3 regions of the Microbacterium sp. NPDC055683 genome follow, and region 3 is predicted to be linked to each of the others. Evidence: riboswitches for the same ligand, from Rfam matches in the RefSeq annotation. Region 3 holds a riboswitch; each other region holds the start of a gene.

Region 1 (6,629 bases), on a different contig from region 3:
GCTGGGTCCAGCGGATGGCCTCCCGCGTGGAGAGCGCGAAGGCGTCCGACGCGTACATCTCCAGCCAGTCCGCGTACGGATGCCCGGGACGTCGGCGCGCCGCGAGCCGCTCGGCGACGTCCTGATAGAGCCAGAAGCAGGGCAGCAGCGCGGCGACGAGCGTCGCATGATCCCCCGATGCGGCGCGGAGATGCGAGAGGTACGCCGCGGTCTCCGCGCTCTCCTCGGCGGGTTCGTCGCCGACGCGGGCGCGGTGCAGCGAGAGCTCGGTCTCGAGGCACGTGTGCGCCGAGCCCGCCCAGAACGCCTGCTCCTCCAGGGTCGGCGCGAGGTCGGCAGCACGGCTGAGCACCCGGGCGTATCCGCGCAGGTACAGGGAGTCCTGCGCGAGATAGTGGGCGAAGTCGGCCTCGTCGAGGGTTCCGTCGCCGAGGGCGGCGACGAACCAGACGTCGTCGATGCCGGCGCGCAGCGCGGCGATGTCGTCCCACCAGGCGTCGAGCTCGGCGTCACGGCGGGGCGGCGCGTCGCCCGCCCACAGCGCGGCGCCGTGATGCAGCGGTCCGTGGCCGCCGCCGACCTCGAGCGTGTCGGCCTCCGCGATCGCCCGCCGCAGCCAGTCCCTCGCGAGGCGCGCCGACCATCCCCAGTCGCCCGTGCGCGCCTGCATCGTCGCGAGCGCGGCCGAGAGCGAGCAGCCCGTGCCGTGCGTGCTCGTCGTGGCGATGCGCGCGCCGGGGAAGGTCGTCGAGCTCCCGTCGGGCTCGACGAGCGCATCGGGACAGTCGGGGCCGTCGAGGTGGCCGCCCTTCGCGAGCACGCGCACGCCGTGCCGGCCCGCGAGCTCTGCGGCCTGGTCGAGCGCGTCCGGCCAGGAGCTCGCGACCGTTCCCCCGACGAGCACGGCGAGCTCTGGCAGGTTCGGGGTGACGACGTCGACGAGTGCGAACAGGTCGTGCAGCGCCCGCTCGGCCTCGGCGTCGATGAGGCGGTCGCCGCTCGTGGCGACCATGACGGGATCGAGCACGACGACGGGACGTGCCGGGAGCGCATTCAGCCATGCGGCCGTCTCGGCGATCACCTCGGCGGTTCCCAGCATGCCGATCTTGACGGCGTCGATGCGCACGTCGGCCGCGACGGCGTCGAGCTGCGCCCGCAGGAACGACGAGGGCGGGGTATGCACGTCCGAGACGCCGCGCGTGTTCTGCGCCGTGAGGGCCGTGATGGCCGCCATGCCGTAGCCGCCGCAGGCGAGGATCGTCTTCAGATCGGCCTGCACGCCCGCCCCGCCGGAGGGATCGGAGCCGGCGATCGACAGCACGTTCGCGACGCGGCTCACGCGCCGGCCCCCGCATCGGCCCACTCGAACCGCAGCGCGGCCGCCGCCTCCGCAGGCCGCGTCGCCGCGCAGATCGCGCGGACGACGGCGATGCCCGCCGCACCGGCGCGGCGCGCGTCGGCGGCGTCGCCCGGCCCCACCCCGCCGATCGCGACGCACGGGATGTCGGGGACGAGCGCCGCGAACGCCGCGAAGCCGTCCCACCCGAGCGGTGCCGGATGGTCCTTCTTCGTGGGCGTGGGGCGGACGGCGCCGACGCCCAGGTAGTCGACCGTGTCCGCTGGCAGGCCGCGCAGCGAGGGCAGCTGCGATGCGAGGCTCGCGCTGAGCCCCACGACGGCGTCGGGTCCGACGAGGTCGCGCACGCGCCCCGCCGGCAGGTCGCTCTGACCGATGTGCACGCCGTCGACGGCGGCGCCTGCCGCCCGGGCGGCCAGGAAGACGTCGACGCGGTCGTTCACGAGGAGGGTGGCCCGGCCGGCCGTGTGCAGGGCCGCCTCCTCCACGACGCGCAGCAGCTCGGCCGCCGAGAGCTCCTTGCCGCGGATCTGCACGGCCGACACGCCGCCGTCCACGGCGGCCGCCACGATGTCGGCGACGGGACGGTCGCCGACCGACGCGGCGTCGGCGACGAGGTAGACGGAGGGGTCGAACGCGCGCCTCATGCGCGCACCGCCGTCGACTCGTCGACGCGCACGGCGGCGAGATCGGAGGGCGAGACGGCGTCGAGCGCGTCGAGGAAGCGCCATCCGAACGAGCCGGGACCGTCCGACACCGCCGCGGCGCGCTCCGACGCCGCGGCGTACAGCGCGTGCGCGGCGACGGCGCCGGCGAACGCGTCGCCCGCCGCCGCGATGCAGGCGGCGGTGACGGCGCCGAGCGAGCATCCGCCCCCCGTGATGCGCGTGAGGAGCGCGCTGCCGCCGTGGATCCGCGCGACGCGGCGGACCGCGACGACGGCGTCGACGGGGCCGGAGACCGCCACGACGGCGCCCGTCCGCTCGGCGATCTCTCGCGCGGCGTCCAGCGCCGCGTCGACGTCGTCGGCGGCGTCCACGCCGCGACCGCCCGCTCCGACGCCCGCGAGCGCGCGGATCTCCGAGGCGTTCCCGCGCACGGCCGTCGGCTCGAGATCGAGCAGGCGCTGCGCGAACGCCGTGCGCATCCCGAGCGCGCCCACGCCGACGGGGTCGAGCACCCAGGGCACGCCGGCGAGGTGCGCCGACGACGCCGCGGCGAGCATCGCCTCGCGCTGCTCCGCGGTCGGCGTGCCGAGGTTCACGAGCACGGCCGAGGCGACCGACGCGCATTCACCCGCCTCCTCGGGGACGTCGGCCATCACGGGCGCGGCGCCCACCGCGAGGAGCGCGTTGGCCGTGACGTTCACGACGACGGAATTGGTGAGGCACTGCACGAGCGGAGACGACTCCCTCACGCTCGCGAGCACCGGTGCGTATGCGTCACTCATCAGCGACATCCCTCCGCTCGTTCTAACGAGATCAGGTGCGTACGGGTGTGATCTCAGTCCCGGTCGGGACACCCCGTGTCACTGGGAAGCGAGCATATACGCTCGGAGGGTGACGCCAGACCCGACGCCCGCCGCCATCCGCGTCGCCGTGTCGACGGCGATCTTCTCGCTGCGCGCGCGACCGGGGGCCGATGCGCTCATGATCCCGCTCGTGCGGCGCACGCGGGAGCCGTTCCGCGAGCAGTGGGCGCTGCCGGGCGGCTGGCTCGACGCCGCGGAGGGGCTCGACGATGCCGCATCGCGGACCCTCGCGGAGACGACCGCCCTCAGCCCGAGCTACCTCGAGCAGCTCTACGCCTTCGGAGACGTCGACCGCTCCCCCACCCGGGTCGTGTCGGTCGTGTACTGGGCCCTGCTCCGCTCCGACCTCGTCGACGCCCAGCGCGCCGCGGAAGGGGCTCCGGAGAACGTCGAGTGGTTCGACGTCGACGACCTCCCCGCGCTCGCCTTCGACCACAACCGGATCGTCGCGTACGCGCTCTGGCGGCTGCGCAACAAGGTCGGCTACAGCCGCATCGCCCACGGCCTGCTGCCCGACGAGTTCACCCTCACCGAGCTGCGCGAGGTCTATGAGGCCGTGCTCGGTCGGCGCCTCGACCCCTCGAACTTCCGCCGGCTCCTCGAGGGCTCGGAGTCCCTCATCCCGACCGAGTCGTTCCGCACGGGCAAGCACCGCCCCGCGCGGCTCTTCCGGTACAACTCCGATGTGGAGCTCGCCGACCGCGGGCCCCTCGGCGACGCCTGAGCTTCTTCTCCCCGCCGCCCTCTCACACTCCGGTCGCCATTCTGGTCAGAGTGACTTAAACTCGGTTCGTCCGACTTAGAGTCACACCGACCCGAACGGGGTTCCCATGGCCGCCACCTCCGTCGCCCTCTCGCCGCGCCCCGTCGACCCCAGCGTCGACCACGGCATCCGCGCCATCCTTTCGGGCGCCGCCGCGGGTTCGACCTGCTCGACCGACCTCGCCGACGGGCCGTGGACGTTCGACGTCGAGGAGGGCTACGGACCCGGTGCCTCCATGGGGGATGTGATCCCCACCGGCGCCCCCCGCCAGGGCGAGCTCCCCCGCGCCTACCGGGAGGCGCCGGAGGCGGAGCTCCACGACCGCATCCGCGCGGCGAAGGCGGCGCTCGGCGACCGCGTCGTGGTGCTCGGCCACTTCTACCAGCGCGACGAGGTCGTGCAGCATGCCGACTACGTGGGCGACTCCTTCCAGCTCGCGAACGCCGCCCTCGCCCATCCCGCCGCGGAGGCGATCGTCTTCTGCGGGGTGCACTTCATGGCCGAGACGGCCGACATGCTCTCCGGCCCCGAGCAGGCGGTCATCCTGCCGAACCTCGCCGCGGGGTGCTCCATGGCCGACATGGCGGACATCGACCAGGTCGAGGAGTGCTGGGAGCAGCTCGAGGACGTCCTCGGGCCGCTCGACGCGCCGGATGCCGACGGGCTCGTGCCGGTCGTCCCCGTGACCTACATGAACTCGTCGGCCGCGATCAAGGGATTCGTGGGCCGCCACGGCGGCATCGTCTGCACCTCGTCGAACGCGAGCACCGTGCTGGAGTGGGCGTTCGCCCGCGGCCGCCGCGTGCTCTTCTTCCCCGACCAGCACCTCGGACGGAACACCGCGAAGGCCATGGGCGTGCCGCTCGACCGGATGCCGATGTGGAACCCCCGGCGCCCCCTCGGCGGCTCGACTGAGCAGACGCTGCGCGACAGCGCCGTCATCTTGTGGCACGGGTTCTGCTCCGTCCACCGCCGCTTCACGCCCGCGCAGATCGCGCAGGCGCGCGCGGAGCACCCCGGCGTGCGCGTCATCGTGCATCCCGAGTGCCCCATGGAGGTCGTCGACGCCGCGGACGAGGCGGGGTCGACCGACTACATCCGCAAGGCCATCCTCGCCGCGACGGAGCCGACGACGTTCGCCATCGGCACCGAGATCAACCTCGTGCAGCGGCTCGCGGCCGAGCATCCGCAGCACGAGATCTTCTGCCTCGACCCCGTCGTCTGCCCGTGCTCGACGATGTACCGCATCCACCCCGGCTACCTCGCGTGGGTGCTCGAGGAGCTCGTGGCCGGACGCGTCGTCAACCGCATCTCGGTGGATGCGTCCGTCACCGCTCCCGCACGCGTCGCGCTCGAGCGCATGCTCGCCGCGCGGCCGGCCGGATCATGACGAGCGCGATCGTCGTCGGGAGCGGCATCGCCGGCCTCTCCGCCGCGCTCCATGCCGCACGCGCGGGCGTCGAGGTCACGATCGTCGCGAAGGGCGCGCTCGCCGACACCGCGACCCGATGGGCGCAGGGCGGCATCGCCGCCGTGCTGACGCGCGGCGACAGCGTCGGGGCGCACGTCGCCGACACGCTGCGCGCGGGCGACGGCCTGTGCGACGAGGATGCCGTCCGCGTCCTCGCCTCGGAAGGCCCCGATCGCGTGCGCGAGCTCATCGCGCTCGGCGTCGCCTTCGACCGCGACGCCGACGGCGCGCTCCGCATGGGCCTGGAGGCCGCGCATTCCCACGCCCGCATCCTGCACGCAGGCGGGGATGCCACCGGCCGCGCCATCGAGGAGGTGCTCGTCGCCGCCGCACGGGCGTCGCGCGCGCGCATCCTCGAGCACACCCGTCTCATCGACCTCGTCGACGACGGCGACCGCGTCGGCGGGGTGCGCGTCCTCGCGGACGGGGCGGTCCGCGAGCTGCGCGCGGACGCCGTGGTGCTCGCAACGGGCGGCGCTGGCCGGCTCTACTCCCGCACGACGAACCCCGAGCTCGCCACGGGCGACGGCATCGCCGCGGCGTCGCGCGCGGGTGCCGCGGTCGCGGATCTCGAGTTCGTCCAGTTCCATCCCACGGTGCTCGCCGCCGGCGCGCCGTTCCTCGTCTCCGAGGCGGTGCGCGGAGAGGGCGCCGTGCTCGTCGACGAGACGGGGCGCCGCTTCGCCTTCGACGACCATCCCGACGGCGAACTGGCCCCGCGCGACGTCGTCGCGCGGTCCATCGCGCGGCGGATGGCCGCGCAGGGCGGCCGCCCCGTGCTCCTCGATGCGACCGCGCTCGGCAGGGCGGCGCTCGCGGCCCGCTTCCCGACGATCACGGCGGCGGTGGCGGCGCGCGGGTTCGACTGGGCCGAGACGGCCGTGCCCGTCACTCCCGCCGCGCATTACCTCATGGGGGGCGTCGTCACCGACCTCCACGGGCGGACGACGCGCGCCGGGCTCCTCGCCGTCGGCGAGTGCGCGCGCACGGGCGTGCACGGCGCCAACCGGCTCGCCTCGAACTCGCTGCTCGAGGGGGCCGTCTTCGGCGCCCGCGCGGCCGCCGCGCTCGCCGACGCGACCGCGGCGAGCGCGCCGGCGGCTCCCGGCCCGGCCGCACCCGTCCCGCCCGATCCCGATGCACCCCCGTTCTCACGCGAGGCGCTGCAGCGGCTGATGTGGGACGAGGTGGGCCTCGTCCGCGACGGGGCACGGCTCCTGCACGCGGCGGGCATCCTGGCGGCGTGGGACGCCGCGCTTCCCGCCCCCCGCACACCCCGCGCGCACGAGGACGCCGCCCTCGTGCGCGTCGGCGCCCTGGCCGCGAGCGCGGCCCTCGCACGCACGGAGTCGGCCGGCGCGCACCATCGCGCAGATGCCGTCCGCCCCGCACCCGAACCGGCCCTCGCCACGGCAGGAGCACCATGCTGACCCGATCCGCCATCGACCGCGCCGTGCGCGCCGCCCTCGACGAGGACGCGCCGTGGGGCGACCTGACGAGCGAGGCA
Region 2 (6,629 bases), on a different contig from region 3:
GCCGGGCGTCGAGTTCGAGATGCTGCTCGGGATGGCCACGGCGCAGGCCGAGGTCGTCCGCCGCGACGTGGGCGGACTGCTGCTCTACACGCCCGTCGTCCATCCGGCCGAGTTCGACGTCGCGATCGCGTACCTCGTCCGCCGGCTCGAGGAGGGAGCGAGCCCCGAGAACTTCATGTCGGCGGTCTTCGACCTCGACGGGAGCGCCGAGCTGTTCGCACGTGAGGAGGCGCGCTTCCGCGCCTCGGCGGCGGCGATGCCGGCGGAGGTGCCGGCCCCGCACCGCGTGCAGGACCGCCGCGCGCCGCAGCCCGCCGCACCCGGCTCGGGCTTCCGCAACGCCCCCGACAGCGACCCGAGCATCTCCGGCAACCGGGAATGGGCCGCCGCCATCCGGGACCGCATGGAGCGCTCGACGCTCGGACTCGACGCGCTCGCGCGGCACGCCGTCGGCTCCGTCGCGGAGGTCGACGCGCTCGTCGCCGAGGCGAGCTCCGCCGGCGAGGGATGGCGAGCGCTCGGCGCCGAGGCGCGCGCGGCCATCCTGCACCGTGCGGGCGACGTGCTCGAGGCGCACAGGGCCGACCTGCTCGAGGTGATGGGAGCCGAGTGCGGCAAGGTGATCGAGCAGGGCGACCCCGAGGTGTCGGAGGCGATCGACTTCGCGCACTACTACGCCGAGAGCGCCCTCTCGCTCCGCGACGTCGACGGCGCCGTGTTCGAACCCGTGCGCCTCACGGTCGTGACCCCGCCGTGGAACTTCCCCGTCGCCATCCCCGCCGGCTCGTCGCTCGCCGCGCTCGCGGCCGGCTCTCCCGTCGTCCTGAAGCCCGCCCCGCAGGCGCAGCGATGCGGCGCGGTGCTCGCCGAGGCGCTCTGGGAGGCCGGTGTGCCGCGCGACGTGCTGCGGCTCGCGATCGCCGAGGAGGGCGACGTCGGCCGCCGGCTCGTCGCGCACCCCGACGTCGAGCGGGTCGTCCTCACGGGCGCCTACGAGACGGCGGAGCTCTTCCGCTCCTTCCGCGCCGACCTGCCGCTGCTCGCCGAGACGAGCGGCAAGAACGCGATCATCGTCACGCCGTCGGCCGACCTCGACCTCGCGGCGAAGGACGTCGCGTCCTCGGCCTTCGGGCACGCGGGGCAGAAGTGCTCCGCCGCCTCGCTCGTCGTGCTCGTGGGATCCGCGGCGCGCAGCGAGCGCTTCCGCCGCCAACTGGTCGACGCCGTCGACGGCTACCAGGTGGGCATGCCGTGGGATGCGGCCTCGCGCATCGGGCCGCTCATCGCTCCGGCCGAGGGCAGGCTGGAGCGCGCGCTCACGCGCCTGGAACCCGGCCAGCGCTGGGTGCGCGAGCCGCGCATGCTCGACCGCGACGGCGCGCTGTGGAGCCCCGGCATCCGCGACGACGTGCAGCCGGGCAGCGAGTTCCACCTCACGGAGTACTTCGGCCCCGTGCTCGGCATCATGGCGGCCGCGACGCTCGACGAGGCGATCGACATCGTCCGCGCCGTCGACTACGGGCTCACGTCAGGGCTCCACGCGCTCGACGAGGACGAGATCGCGCGGTGGCTCGAGCGCATCGACGTGGGCAACGCCTACGTGAACCGCGGGACGACGGGCGCCATCGTGCAGCGGCAGCCGTTCGGCGGATGGAAGAGGTCGGCGGTCGGCGCCGGCACGAAGGCGGGCGGTCCGAGCTACCTCTACGGGTTCGGCACCTGGACGGACGCCCCCGCGTCCGGAGAGGCGGCCTCCGACACGGCGTCCGCCCGCGCTGTCGCGGCCGTCGACGGCGACGCGTGGCTCGCCGCGGCGCTCGCGACCGACATCCGTGCGATGGGCGAGGAGTTCGGCATCGCGCGCGACGTGCAGGGCCTCCGCCTGGAGCAGAACGTGCTGCGATACGCGCCGTGCCCCGTGACGGTGCGGTTCGACGGCCGGCCGGAGGCGGAGCTCGTGCGCGTCGTCGCCGCGGGCCTGCGCGCGGGCGCTCCCGTCGTCGTCAGCGCGGCGGCGACCCCGTCGGGGGCCGTCGGCCGATGGCTGCGCGACGCGGGTGTCCCCGTGCACGTCGACGACGCCGACGCATGGACCTCCCGGTGCGCGGCGCTCGCCGCGGCGGGAGGGCGCATCCGGCTGGTGGGCGGCTCGGCCGGCGAGGTCGTCGCGGCCACCGGCGGGTCGCCCGCCGTCGCCGTGTACGACGGCCCCGTGACGTCGGCCGGCCGCGTCGAGCTGCTGCCGTTCGTGCGGGAGCAGGCGGTGTCGATCACGGCCCACCGGTTCGGGAACCAGCGCCGCTACACCGTCCCGGGTCTCGCCGGCGCCTGACCTCAGTCGAGGCCGAGCAGCGCGAGGGGGTGGGCGAGGCGCCAGAGGAACGACGGCGCGGGGACGGCCTCCGACAGCTGCAGCGGGACGCTCGCGGAGTCCATGCCGCCCGTCACGAGCAGCGTCCCGACCTCGTCGCCGGCGTCGTCTCCGATCGCGACCTCGTAGTCGGCGTCGGTCGCGGGGGCCACGCCCTGCCAGGAGATGACGTCGGCGTCGGCGGAGGTCACGACCGTGCTCTGCGCGCCCCACTCCGTCGTGATGCGGGCGACGGCGGCGCCCGCATCGACGGCGGTCACCTGCTGCATGCCCTCCTCGAGCTGGTCGAGCAGGGTGCGGCTGACGATCTCGCGGCTGTCCTCGTCCGGCTGGCCGAGCACGGCCGAGTAGAGCGTGACGGTGGTCTGCCCGATCGTGACGTCCTTCGCGGCGAGCAGATTGAAGTACTCCGTGCCCGTCGACCACAGCGAGCCGGTCTTGAGCCCGATGACGCCCTCGTCGCCGATGAGCGGGTTCGAGTTCTCGACGAGCCCCGCCCCCGGCAGCGTCACGGAGTCCTGCGCCATGATCTCGGCGAGCACGGGGTCCTGCTCCGCTCTCTCGGCGAGGGCGATGAGCGCGCGGGCCGACGCGACGTTGCCCGGGTCGATGCCGCTCGGGTCGGTCACGGTGATGCCGTCGAGGCCGTTGTCGGCCAGCCAGGCGGTCGCGTCGGCGAGCCACGCCTCCTGCGTTCCCCAGATCTCCTGGACGAGGCGGTCGACGTAGTTGTTCGCGGAGCCGAGCATGACGCCCTGCAGCATCTGGTAGAGCGTGAGCGTGCCGTCGACGGGGACGTCGACGGCCGACTCGTCGGCGTACAGATACGCCCAGTACTCGTCGCTGTCGGCCTGCGTGAACGCGAAGGTCGCGCCGTCGTCGCCGACCGCGAGCCCCTGGTTCTCGATGATCATGAGCGCCGTGACGACCTTCGTGATGCTCGCCATCGGGAGCGACTCGTCGTCCGACGAGATGGCGCCGCCCGGCCCGCCCTGCGCCGCGAGCGCCGACGTGCCGTCCTCGGGCCACACGACGGGGAACTCTTCGCCGATCGGCGTCTCGACCGCCAGGGCCGACACGCTCGGCTCGACGCTCGACAGCGGCCACAGCGCGCACGCGGCGACGTAGCCGACGGCGAGCACGCCGACAGCGGCGACGGGGCCGATCCATCCGCGGCGCCGCGGCGGAAGGGGCAGGATGGCCGCCCCACGCGGCCGTGTCGCGGCGGGCGGACCCGCGGGCGGGGCGTCAGCGACGGCATCCGCATCGACCCACGAGAGCGCGGCGGTCGACGGGAGGAGCGGCGTCGGTCCTGTGGGTGCGGGTGCGGGGGCGACCTCGTCGGTCGCGGCGACCGGCGCATCCGCTGCGGGCGTCTCGTCGGCGATCGCGCGATGCTCCCGGCGCGACCGACGCGAGGTCGCGCCGGCCTCGGGTGCCGGGATGTCGTCGATTGCCACCCGCCTACGGTACCCCGTCGCACCTCGGAGCCCGCGGCGCGGGGCCCCGCGGAGGAGTAGAATCAGCCGCACATCACACGGGAGTCCGCCGAGCCGGGCTGAGAGGACGCGAGCCGCGCGTCGACCGTCGAACCTGATCCGGGTCATGCCGGCGCAGGAAGGAGAACAGAATGTCCACGTCCGTGTCCGTGTCCGGAACCAGGACCCCCCGCCGCTACACGTGGCGCGTGGTCGACATCGTCGTCGCGAGCGTCATCGGCGTCGCGGCGGGCGTCGTCTTCTGGCTGTGGGGCCAGGCCTGGCCCGCCCTCGACAGCCTCCTCTCGTTCACGCCCGGCCTGTCGGGGCTGCTCGCGGGCGGATGGCTGTTCGCCGGCGTGCTGGGCGGCCTCGTCGTCCGCAAGCCGGGGGCGGCCCTCTACACGGAGATCGTCGCGGCCGTCGTGTCGATGCTCATCGGCACGCAGTGGGGCTTCACGACCTTCATCTGGGGCGTCGTGCAGGGCCTCGGCGCCGAACTGGGCTTCGCCCTGCTCGCCTACGCCAACTGGCGCCTCCTCGGTGCGCTGCTGTCCGGCGCGCTCGCGGGCGTCGCGGTCGCGGTGCTCGACACGAGCTTCTCGAGCGTCGCGGCGCTCGCCGTGGAGGTGCGTCTCGTCTACGCGGCGTCCGCCGTCGTCTCGGGCATCGTGCTCGCGGGACTGGTGTCGCTCGTCATCACGCGCGCGCTCGCCGCGACGGGCGCCCTCGACCGCTTCGCGTCCGGCCGCGAGCTGCGTGCGCGTCGAGCGGGAGGCGCCAGCGCCGCGTGACCGCGCGGATCGAGGCCCGCGGCTGGGGATGGCGGCACGCCGGCCGCAGCGGATGGGCGGTGTCGGACGTCGACCTCGTCGTCGAGCCGGGGGAGCGCGTGCTGCTGCTCGGCGCCAGCGGCTCCGGCAAGTCGACGCTGCTGCGCGGCCTCGCGGGGGTGCTGGGCGACGAGGAGGACGGCGACGCCGCGGGCGAGATGCTTGTCGACGGCCGACCCGCGGCGCAGGCGCGCGGCGCCGCGGGGCTCGTCCTCCAGGATCCGGATGCTCAGGTCGTGCTCGCGCGTGTGGGCGACGACGTCGCGTTCGCCTGCGAGAACCTCGGCGTGCCTCGCGACGAGATCTGGCGCCGCGTTCCGCAGGCGCTCGACGCCGTCGGCCTCCGCCTCCCGCTCGACCATCCGACCACCGCTCTCTCGGGCGGACAGAAGCAGCGCCTCGCCCTCGCCGGCCTCCTCGCCATGCGGCCGGGCCTGCTGCTCCTCGACGAGCCGACCGCGAACCTCGATCCCGAGGGCGCGGTCGACGTGCGGGAGGCCGTCGTGGCGGCCGCGGAGGCGACCGGCTCGACGCTCGTCGTCGTGGAGCACCGCGTCGCGCTGTGGGCCGAGCATGTCGACCGCGTCGTCGTGCTCGGCGCGGGCGGCGGCGTGATCGCCGATGGCGCGCCCGGCGCCGTCTTCGACGCCCACGGCTCCGCTCTCACGGCGGCCGGCGTCTGGGTGCCGGGCGTCGTCCCGGAGATCCCTCGGACGCCTCCGCGACGCTCGGGCGTCGAGCTGCTGCGGGCCGAGCGGCTCGCCGTCGGGCGCCGGCCGCTCGGAGCGCGGCAGGCGCGGACCGTGGCCGACGGCATCGACCTCGCCGTGGCCTCGGGGACGGCGACGGCCGTGCTCGGCCGCAACGGCGCGGGCAAGTCGACGCTGGCCGCGACGCTCGCCGGCCTGCTCGCGCCCGCCGGCGGCGCCCTCACCGCCTCCGCCGAGCTCGCGGCTGGTGCGAGGGGAGAGCCGGTGCGGTGGACGTCGCGCCAGCTGCTCACCCGCATCGGCATGCTGTTCCAGTCCCCCGAGCACCAGCTGCTCGCCTCGTCCGTGCGTGACGAGCTCGAGGTCGGCCCGCGGGCGCTGCGGTCCGACCCCGCGACGACCGCGCGGACGGTCGACGACCTCCTCGCCCGCCTGCGACTCACCGCGCTCGCCGACGAGAACCCCTTCACCCTCTCGGGCGGCGAGAAGCGGCGGCTCACCGTCGCCGCGTCGCTCGTGACGCGTCCGCGCCTGCTCGTGCTCGACGAGCCCACGTACGGGCAGGACGCGCGCACGTGGCGCGAGCTCGCCATCCTGCTCGACGACGTGCGCGCCGACGGGACGGCGCTCGTGGTGGCGACGCACGACCGCCCCCTCGTCGACGCCCTCGCCGACGACGTCGTCGTGCTCGGCCCCGCCGTCGCGGGGGCCGCCGCATGAGCCTCGTCACGATCGACGCGCGGCGGTCTCCGCTCGGGAGCGTGAACGCCGTCGCGAAGCTCGCCGCCGCCCTCGTGATCGGCGTGGTGCTGCTGCTGTCGATCGACCCCGTCTCGGCGGGCGTCTCCCTGCTCCTCACGCTGCTCGTGCTGCCGTTCGCGCGGCTCTCGGCCCGCGATCTGTGGGTGCGGCTGTGGCCCATCGGCGCGTCGGCGCTCATCGCGTGCCTCGCGACGACCCTGTACGGCCGCCAGAGCGGGACGACGTACCTCGAATGGGGACTGCTCCGCGTGAGCGACGGCTCCCTCTCGCTCGCCCTCGCCATCCTGCTGCGCGTGCTCGCGATCGCGGTGCCGTCGGTCGTCCTCTTCGCCACGACCGACCCGACCGACCTCGCCGACGCGCTCGCCCAGATCCTGCGCCTCCCTGCACGATTCGTGCTGGGTGCGCTCGCGGGGCTCCGGCTCGTCGGCCTGCTCGTCGACGACTGGCGGGAGCTCGGGATGGCGCGACGCGC
Region 3 (6,629 bases):
GGCGCGCCGAGCGGCATCACCGCGGCGACCCCGAGCTGCTCGAGTCGCAGGGCCGTCACGGGGTCGTCGCCCGTGTAGGCGAAGACGGCGAACCCCTCGGCGACGAGCCGTTCCGCCGCGTCCAGCAGCTCGACGGGGTCGGGCAGCAGCGTCTCGTCGTCCGCGACGACCTCGAGCTTGATCCAGTGCGTGCCGAACGCCTCGCGCGCGAGCTCCGCCGTGAGGACGGCCTCGCGCGCCGTGCGGCAGCCCGCGGTGTTGGGCAGCAGGCGGATGCCGCGCTCGCGCAGCATCGCGTACAGCGAGCCGGCGGCGTCGGCTCCCGACGCGCCGAAGCGGCGCACGGCCACGGTGGTGAGCTCTGTGCCCGAGGCGTCGAGCGCGTCGCCCAGCACCTCGAGGCTCGGCGCCCCGCCGGTGCCGAGGATGAGCCGGGAGCCGAGGGCGACCCCGTCGACGACGAGCGCATCCACGTCAGCCTCCCTGCGCCGCGGTCAGCACCTCGACGCGCGCACCGGCGACGAGGAGGCGGGACGACCACGCCGCGCGAGGGACGACGCCGCCGTCGACGGCGACGGCGACGCCGAGCGGGGCGCCGTCGAGGGGTGCGCCGTCCGCGTCGAGCCGGCGGCCCGTGAGCGCCTCGACGACGGCGTCGACGGCCGAGCCCGACGCGACACGCAGGGTACTGCCGTTGGCGGTGATCTCGATCATGCAGGTGCTCCTTCGAACGGGAGGGGGACGGGAGCGCGGCGCTCACGGCCGACGCGCGCGGGGGTGAAGGGGCTTCGGGTGAAGCGGCTTCGGGCGAAACGAGCGGGGTCGAGCAGCGCCGCGAGGGGGTGCGCACGCGCGCCGTCGAGCTCGTCCCTGACGAGCGCCGCGAGGAGCGGGGCGAGCAGCACGCCGTTCCGGTAGGTGCCCGTCGCGACGACGAGGCCGTCGTCGATCCGCCCGACGAGCGGCAGATGATCGGGGGTCGCCGGCCTCGCACGGGCGGTCGCCTCGACGAAGCGGTGGTCCTCGATCGTGGGGACGACCTCCGCCGCATCGCGCAGGAGTGCGAGGACCCCTCCCGCCGAGACGTCGTCGTCGCCGTCTTCGCGCTGTGTCGCCCCCACCACGAGATCGCCATCGGAACGCGGGACGAGGTAGACCGGCCGTCCGCGCACCGACGCGCGGATGGTCTGCGCCACGGCCCCGCGCCCCGCCCCTCGCAGACGCAGGATGTCGCCGTGCACCGGTCGGACGACGCCTGACGGGACGATGCCGGATGGGAGGAGACCCGTCGTGTCGAGCCCCGTCGCCAGCACCACCTCGGCGGCCGCGAGGGCGGTGCCGTCGTCGAGGACGACGCCGCAGGCGGCGCCCGAGCGGCCGCGGCGCAGCGCCCGCACCGCGCGCCGGATGACCGCGCCCGCCGGCAGCGCGGCGCGCAGCGCGGACGTGAGCGCGCGCGGATCGACGCGATGGTCGTCGGGCGCCGTGTAGGCGCACGCGATGCCGGGTGCCAGCAGGGGCTCGACCCGACGGGCCGCCTGCACGGCCATCCGCTCGGCGTGCAACGGCGCGGCCGCCGGCGACGCGAGCAGCGCCGACAGGCGTGCGCGGTCGGCGGCATCGACCCCGACGAGCAGCGTCGCGTGCCGCGCGTACCCGCACGCCGCTGCCCCGCCGGGTTGCGCGTCGACGAAGGCGGGATACCGCCGGGCGGCCTCGATCAGCAACGGCAGGATGGCCGGCTCGCTCGGCTCGAACTCACCCACGGGGCTCAGCATGCCGGCAGCGGCATACGTCGCGCCGCCGCCCGGATCCGGGTCGACGAGCCGCACGGAGCGCCCCGAGCGGGCGCACTCCGCCGCGATGGCGGTGCCGACGACGCCCGCGCCGATGACGATCACGTCGGCGACGGCGCCGGCATCGCCCGCCCGCCCGGCCGCCCTCGCGTCCTCGTGCCCGGCGCCCTCCCGGGAGTCAGCCGTGCACACGGGGCTCGGCGAGGTACACCGTCGACCCGGCCGCCGCGAACTCCTGCGATTTGCGGCGCATGGCGGCGATCGCCTGCTGCTCCTCGGCTCCGCCGAAGCGGTCGCGGATGTCCTGCGAGATGCGCATGGAGCAGAACTTCGGCCCGCACATGGAGCAGAAGTGCGCGGTCTTCGCCGGCTCCGCGGGGAGCGTCTCGTCGTGGAACTCCTCCGCCGTGTCGGGGTCGAGCGAGAGCGCGAACTGGTCGCGCCAGCGGAACTCGAATCGAGCCTTCGAGAGCGCGTCGTCGCGCTCGCGCGCGCCGGGATGGCCCTTCGCGAGGTCGGCGGCGTGCGCGGCGATCTTGTACGTGATGACGCCCGTCTTCACATCGTCGCGGTCGGGCAGGCCGAGGTGCTCCTTGGGCGTGACGTAGCAGAGCATCGCCGTCCCCCACCGCGCGATCTCGGTCGCTCCGATGGCCGACGTGATGTGGTCGTACCCGGGGGCGACGTCGGTCACGAGCGGGCCGAGGGTGTAGAACGGGGCGCCCGAGCAGAGCTCCTGCTGCCGCTCCACGTTCTCGCGCACGAGATGCAGCGGCACGTGGCCCGGACCCTCCACCATCACCTGCACGTCGTGCTCCCACGCGCGGTGCGTGAGCTCGGCGAGAGTGTCGAGCTCCGCGAACTGCGCCGCGTCGTTCGCGTCGGCGGTCGAACCGGGCCGCAGCCCGTCGCCCAGCGAGAACGCGACGTCGTAGCGGGCGAAGATCTCGCACAGCTCGTCGAAGTGCGTGTAGAGGAAGTTTTCCTCGTGGTGCGCGAGACACCACCCCGCCATGATCGAGCCGCCGCGCGAGACGATTCCCGTGACGCGCTCGGCCGTGAGCGGCACGTACCGCAGCAGGACGCCGGCGTGGATCGTCATGTAATCGACGCCCTGCTCGCACTGCTCGATGACGGTGTCGCGGAAGACCTCCCAGGTGAGTCGGTGCGCCTGCCCGTCGACCTTCTCGAGCGCCTGGTAGATGGGCACGGTGCCGATGGGCACGGGGGCGTTGCGGATGATCCACTCGCGCGTCGTGTGGATGTCGTCGCCCGTCGACAGGTCCATGACGGTGTCGGCGCCCCACGTCGTCGCCCACGTCAGCTTGTCGACCTCTTCGGCGATCGAGCTCGTGACCGCGGAGTTGCCGATGTTGGCATTCACCTTCACGAGGAACGCGCGGCCGATGATCATCGGCTCGGCCTCGGGATGGTTGACGTTGAGCGGGATGATCGCGCGCCCGGCTGCGAGCTCCGAGCGCACGAGCTCGACGTCGCATCCCTCCCGCAGCGCCACGAAGCGCATCTCGTCCGTGACGATCCCGCGGCGCGCATAGTGCATCTGCGTGACGATGCGCCCGGGGCGCGCACGGCGGGGGCGGTGCGCGTCACCTCGCCATTCCTCGGACGCCGCTCCCCTGCGCGCGGCCGAGCGGCCGTCGTCGTGCAGATCGCGAGGGCGTCCGTCGTACGTCTCGGTGTCACCGCGCACGGAGATCCACCGCTCGCGCAGGCGCTCGATGCCGCGCACCGGGTCGCCACCGGGCCCCTGCGTCCGGTAGGCCATGAACGGCGGGTTGACCTCGCCGTTGGGGGATGGCTCGAGGGCGATGCGGGTGACAGGCACCCGGATCCCGTGCTCGTCGTCGTGCAGATACGCGAGCGAGTGCGTCGCTTCCAGGGTGCGCAAAAGAGCTGCTCCTACTTCCTACGCCGGCATGACCCGTACAGGTTCGACGGTCGCGGGCAGCGTCAGCCCGTTCTCAGCCCCTGCTGGGACTCCCGTGTGGACCGGATCAGAGTAGCAGGGGCCCGACCGGGCGCAAGTCGGCGGCGGGAAGCGGATCAGAGAGCGTCGAGGAGGGTGCGCAGCCGCACGTATTCCGTCTCGGGAATGGAGTAGCCGTGTTCGGGTCCGGGGTATTCGGACGACCGGACATCGTCCGCGTACGCGGCGACGCCCGCGATCATGCGCCCGCGGAGGTCGTCGTAGCGCTTGACGAAGCGGGCGGCGCGACCTCCGTATATCCCGAGAAGGTCATGGAAGACGAGCACCTGTCCGTCGACGGCGGGACCTGCGCCGATGCCGATGACCGGCACGTGCACGCGCGGCATGATGGCGGCGGCGACGTCGCTCGGGATGGCCTCGAAGACGATCGCGAAGCATCCCGCCTCCTGCAGCGCGAGCGCTCCCTCGCACACGGCCAGCGCCTCCTCCGCCGTGCGCCCCTGGGCACGGTAGCCGCCGAGCGCCGTGGCCGTCTGCGGGGTGAGACCGACGTGGCCCATGACGGGCACGCCCGCCCGCACGATGGCGCGCGCCCTGTCGACCGAGCTGCCGCCGCGCTCGATCTTGACGGCGTCGCACCCGGTCTCCTTCACGAACCGCAGCGCCGTCGCCACGGCCGCCTCGTCGGAGGCCTCGTACGAGCCGAACGGCAGGTCGACGACCAGCAGCGGCCCGTCGAGCCCCCGTCGGACGGCGCGCGCGAGCATGATCATCTCGTCGACCGTCACGGGCACCGTGCTGTCGTAGCCGAGCACCGTCATCGCCGCGGAGTCGCCCACGAGCACGACGTCGACGCCCGCGGCGTCGGCGACCTGAGCACTCGGATGGTCATACGCCGTGACCATGACGATCGGCTCGCCGGCCGCCTTCTTCGCCGTGAGGTCGCCGATGCCCGTGCGGCGACGCGCCTGATCGGGGCGCGTGCTCACACCGCCTCCGTGAGCAGACGCGCGACGGCGTCGTCCACCGCGATGATGCCGTTGCCGCGATCGACGTGGACGACGACGGGCTCGTAGGACTCCAGGTCGGCCTCGTCGTACTCGCCGTACGAGATGACGATGATCGTGTCGCCCGTGTGGACGAGCCGCGCGGCCGCGCCGTTGACCTGCATGACACCGGAGCCGCGCTCTCCCGCGATCGTGTAGGTCTCGAAGCGCGCGCCGTTGTCGACGTCGACGACGTGCACCTGCTCGTGCTCGAGGATGTCGGCCGCCTCGAGCAGGTCGGGGTCGACCGTGATGGAGCCGACGTAGTGCAGATCGCTGGCCGTGATGGTGGCGCGGTGGATCTTGGACTTCAGCATGGTGCGGCGCATCAGGCGCCTCCCCTCAGGATGCGGTTGTCGATGAGGCGCGCGGCGCCGACCCGGGCGGCGACGGCGAGCAGCGCGTCACCCTCGAGAGCGTCGAGCGGGCGCAGGTCGGCGGCGTCGCGCAGCTCGAGGTAGTCGGGCACGATCCCCGCCTCGCTGAGCACCGCGAGGGCCGTCGCGACGAGGGCGCCGGCATCCCGCTCGCCGCGCTGCGCGGCGTCGTCCGCCGCTGCGAGCGCGCGGTTCAGCGCCGTGGCCCGCGCGCGCGACTCGGCGTCGAGGTAGACGTTCCGCGAGCTGAGGGCGAGCCCGTCGTCCTCCCGCACGATGGGGCACGCCTCGATGCGCACGGGGATGTCGAGGTCGCGCACGAGGCGCCGTACGACGAGCACCTGCTGGGCGTCCTTCTGCCCGAAGTACGCCGTGTCGGGCGCGACGATGCCGAAGAGCTTCGCGACGACGGTCGCGACGCCGTCGAAGTGATGCGGCCCGCGTGAGGCCCCGCACAGCACATCGGTGACGCCCGCGACATGGATGGTCGTGGCGAATCCGTCGGGATACACCTCGTCGACGGGCGGGGCGAAGAGCACGTCGACGCCCTCGGTCTCGGCGAGCGCGGCGTCTCGGGCCTCGTCGCGGGGATACGCGCCGAGATCCTCGTTCGCGCCGAACTGCGTCGGGTTGACGAAGAGCGAGACGATGACGAAGCCGTCGACCCCGCGCGCACGGCGCATGAGCGACAGATGCCCTTCATGGAATGCCCCCATGGTGGGGACGAGGCCGATGCTGCGGCCGTCCTTCCGGGCACCGGCGACGGCATCCCTCACCTCCGCGATCGTGCGCAGGATGATCATGCGACGTCCTTCCTCTGGGACAGATCGGCCGTGCGCGCGCACAGCTCGTCGAACAGCGGCAGCAGGTCGGGGATCTCGGCCACGGCTTCACGCTGACGTGCGACGGTGCCGGAGTCGCCGCGCGCGATGGGCCCCGTGAGCGCCGCGGCGGGTCCGAGCGCCGCCCAGTTCTCGACCGTCTGCCGCACGAGCGGGGCGAGCATCGCGCGCGCCGTCGGCGCGTCGATCCCGGTGGAGACGGCGACGCGCTCGGCCGTGTCCTGCAGCGTGACGAGGAAGTTCGAGGCGATGCACGCCGCCGCGTGGTACCCGGCGCGCCGAGCGTCGTCGATCGCGACGGGTCGGGCGCCGAGGAGCTCCGCGATGCCCGTGGCGGCGGCGAGGGCGTCGTCGTCGCGGCCGGCGACAGCGCAGGCGATGCCGTGGAACACCGAGGGACCCTCGGAACCCGTGAACGTCTGCAGCGGATGCACGCCGAGGTCGACGTCATCGAGCGGCGTCGCTCCGGAGGTGTGGCCGATGAGACCGCGGTGCCCGCGCAGATTCCGGGCGGCGGAGGCGATCCCGCTGTCCGGAACGCACAGCAGCACGACGTCCGCGTCGCCGACCGGCTCGCCGCGCCCGGTCGGGCCGAGCACCTCGATCCCCGCTTCGCGGAG

Evidence for each region. Region 3 has a riboswitch for thiamine pyrophosphate ahead of thiC (phosphomethylpyrimidine synthase ThiC). Riboswitches for the same ligand answer to the same signal wherever they lie in the genome.
Region 1: it holds a riboswitch for thiamine pyrophosphate, as region 3 does, so the genes downstream of both, thiM (hydroxyethylthiazole kinase) here and thiC (phosphomethylpyrimidine synthase ThiC) in region 3, are expected to answer to the same signal.
Region 2: it holds a riboswitch for thiamine pyrophosphate, as region 3 does, so the genes downstream of both, ACWGPF_RS05450 (ECF transporter S component) here and thiC (phosphomethylpyrimidine synthase ThiC) in region 3, are expected to answer to the same signal.

Annotation. Positions count from the first base shown of each region.
Region 1 is NZ_JBSHGQ010000042.1:22,262-28,890, forward strand. It holds gene thiD (bifunctional hydroxymethylpyrimidine kinase/phosphomethylpyrimidine kinase) at 1-1,339, opposite strand, end outside; gene thiE (thiamine phosphate synthase) at 1,336-2,004, opposite strand; gene thiM (hydroxyethylthiazole kinase) at 2,001-2,807, opposite strand; TPP riboswitch at 2,799-2,893, opposite strand; gene ACWGPF_RS14515 (NUDIX hydrolase) at 2,956-3,612, shown strand; gene nadA (quinolinate synthase NadA) at 3,719-5,041, shown strand; gene nadB (L-aspartate oxidase) at 5,038-6,552, shown strand; gene nadC (carboxylating nicotinate-nucleotide diphosphorylase) at 6,546-6,629, shown strand, end outside.
Region 2 is NZ_JBSHGQ010000008.1:81,289-87,917, forward strand. It holds gene ACWGPF_RS05440 (bifunctional proline dehydrogenase/L-glutamate gamma-semialdehyde dehydrogenase) at 1-2,332, shown strand, start outside; gene ACWGPF_RS05445 (D-alanyl-D-alanine carboxypeptidase family protein) at 2,335-3,831, opposite strand; TPP riboswitch at 3,900-4,008, shown strand; gene ACWGPF_RS05450 (ECF transporter S component) at 4,002-4,643, shown strand; gene ACWGPF_RS05455 (ABC transporter ATP-binding protein) at 4,640-6,112, shown strand; gene ACWGPF_RS05460 (energy-coupling factor transporter transmembrane component T family protein) at 6,109-6,629, shown strand, end outside.
Region 3 is NZ_JBSHGQ010000015.1:12,501-19,129, reverse strand. It holds gene ACWGPF_RS07805 (thiazole synthase) at 1-473, opposite strand, end outside; gene thiS (sulfur carrier protein ThiS) at 475-714, opposite strand; gene thiO (glycine oxidase ThiO) at 711-1,988, opposite strand; gene thiC (phosphomethylpyrimidine synthase ThiC) at 1,975-3,705, opposite strand; TPP riboswitch at 3,704-3,811, opposite strand; gene panB (3-methyl-2-oxobutanoate hydroxymethyltransferase) at 3,861-4,733, opposite strand; gene panD (aspartate 1-decarboxylase) at 4,730-5,119, opposite strand; gene panC (pantoate--beta-alanine ligase) at 5,119-5,970, opposite strand; gene ACWGPF_RS07770 (Rossmann-like and DUF2520 domain-containing protein) at 5,967-6,629, opposite strand, start outside.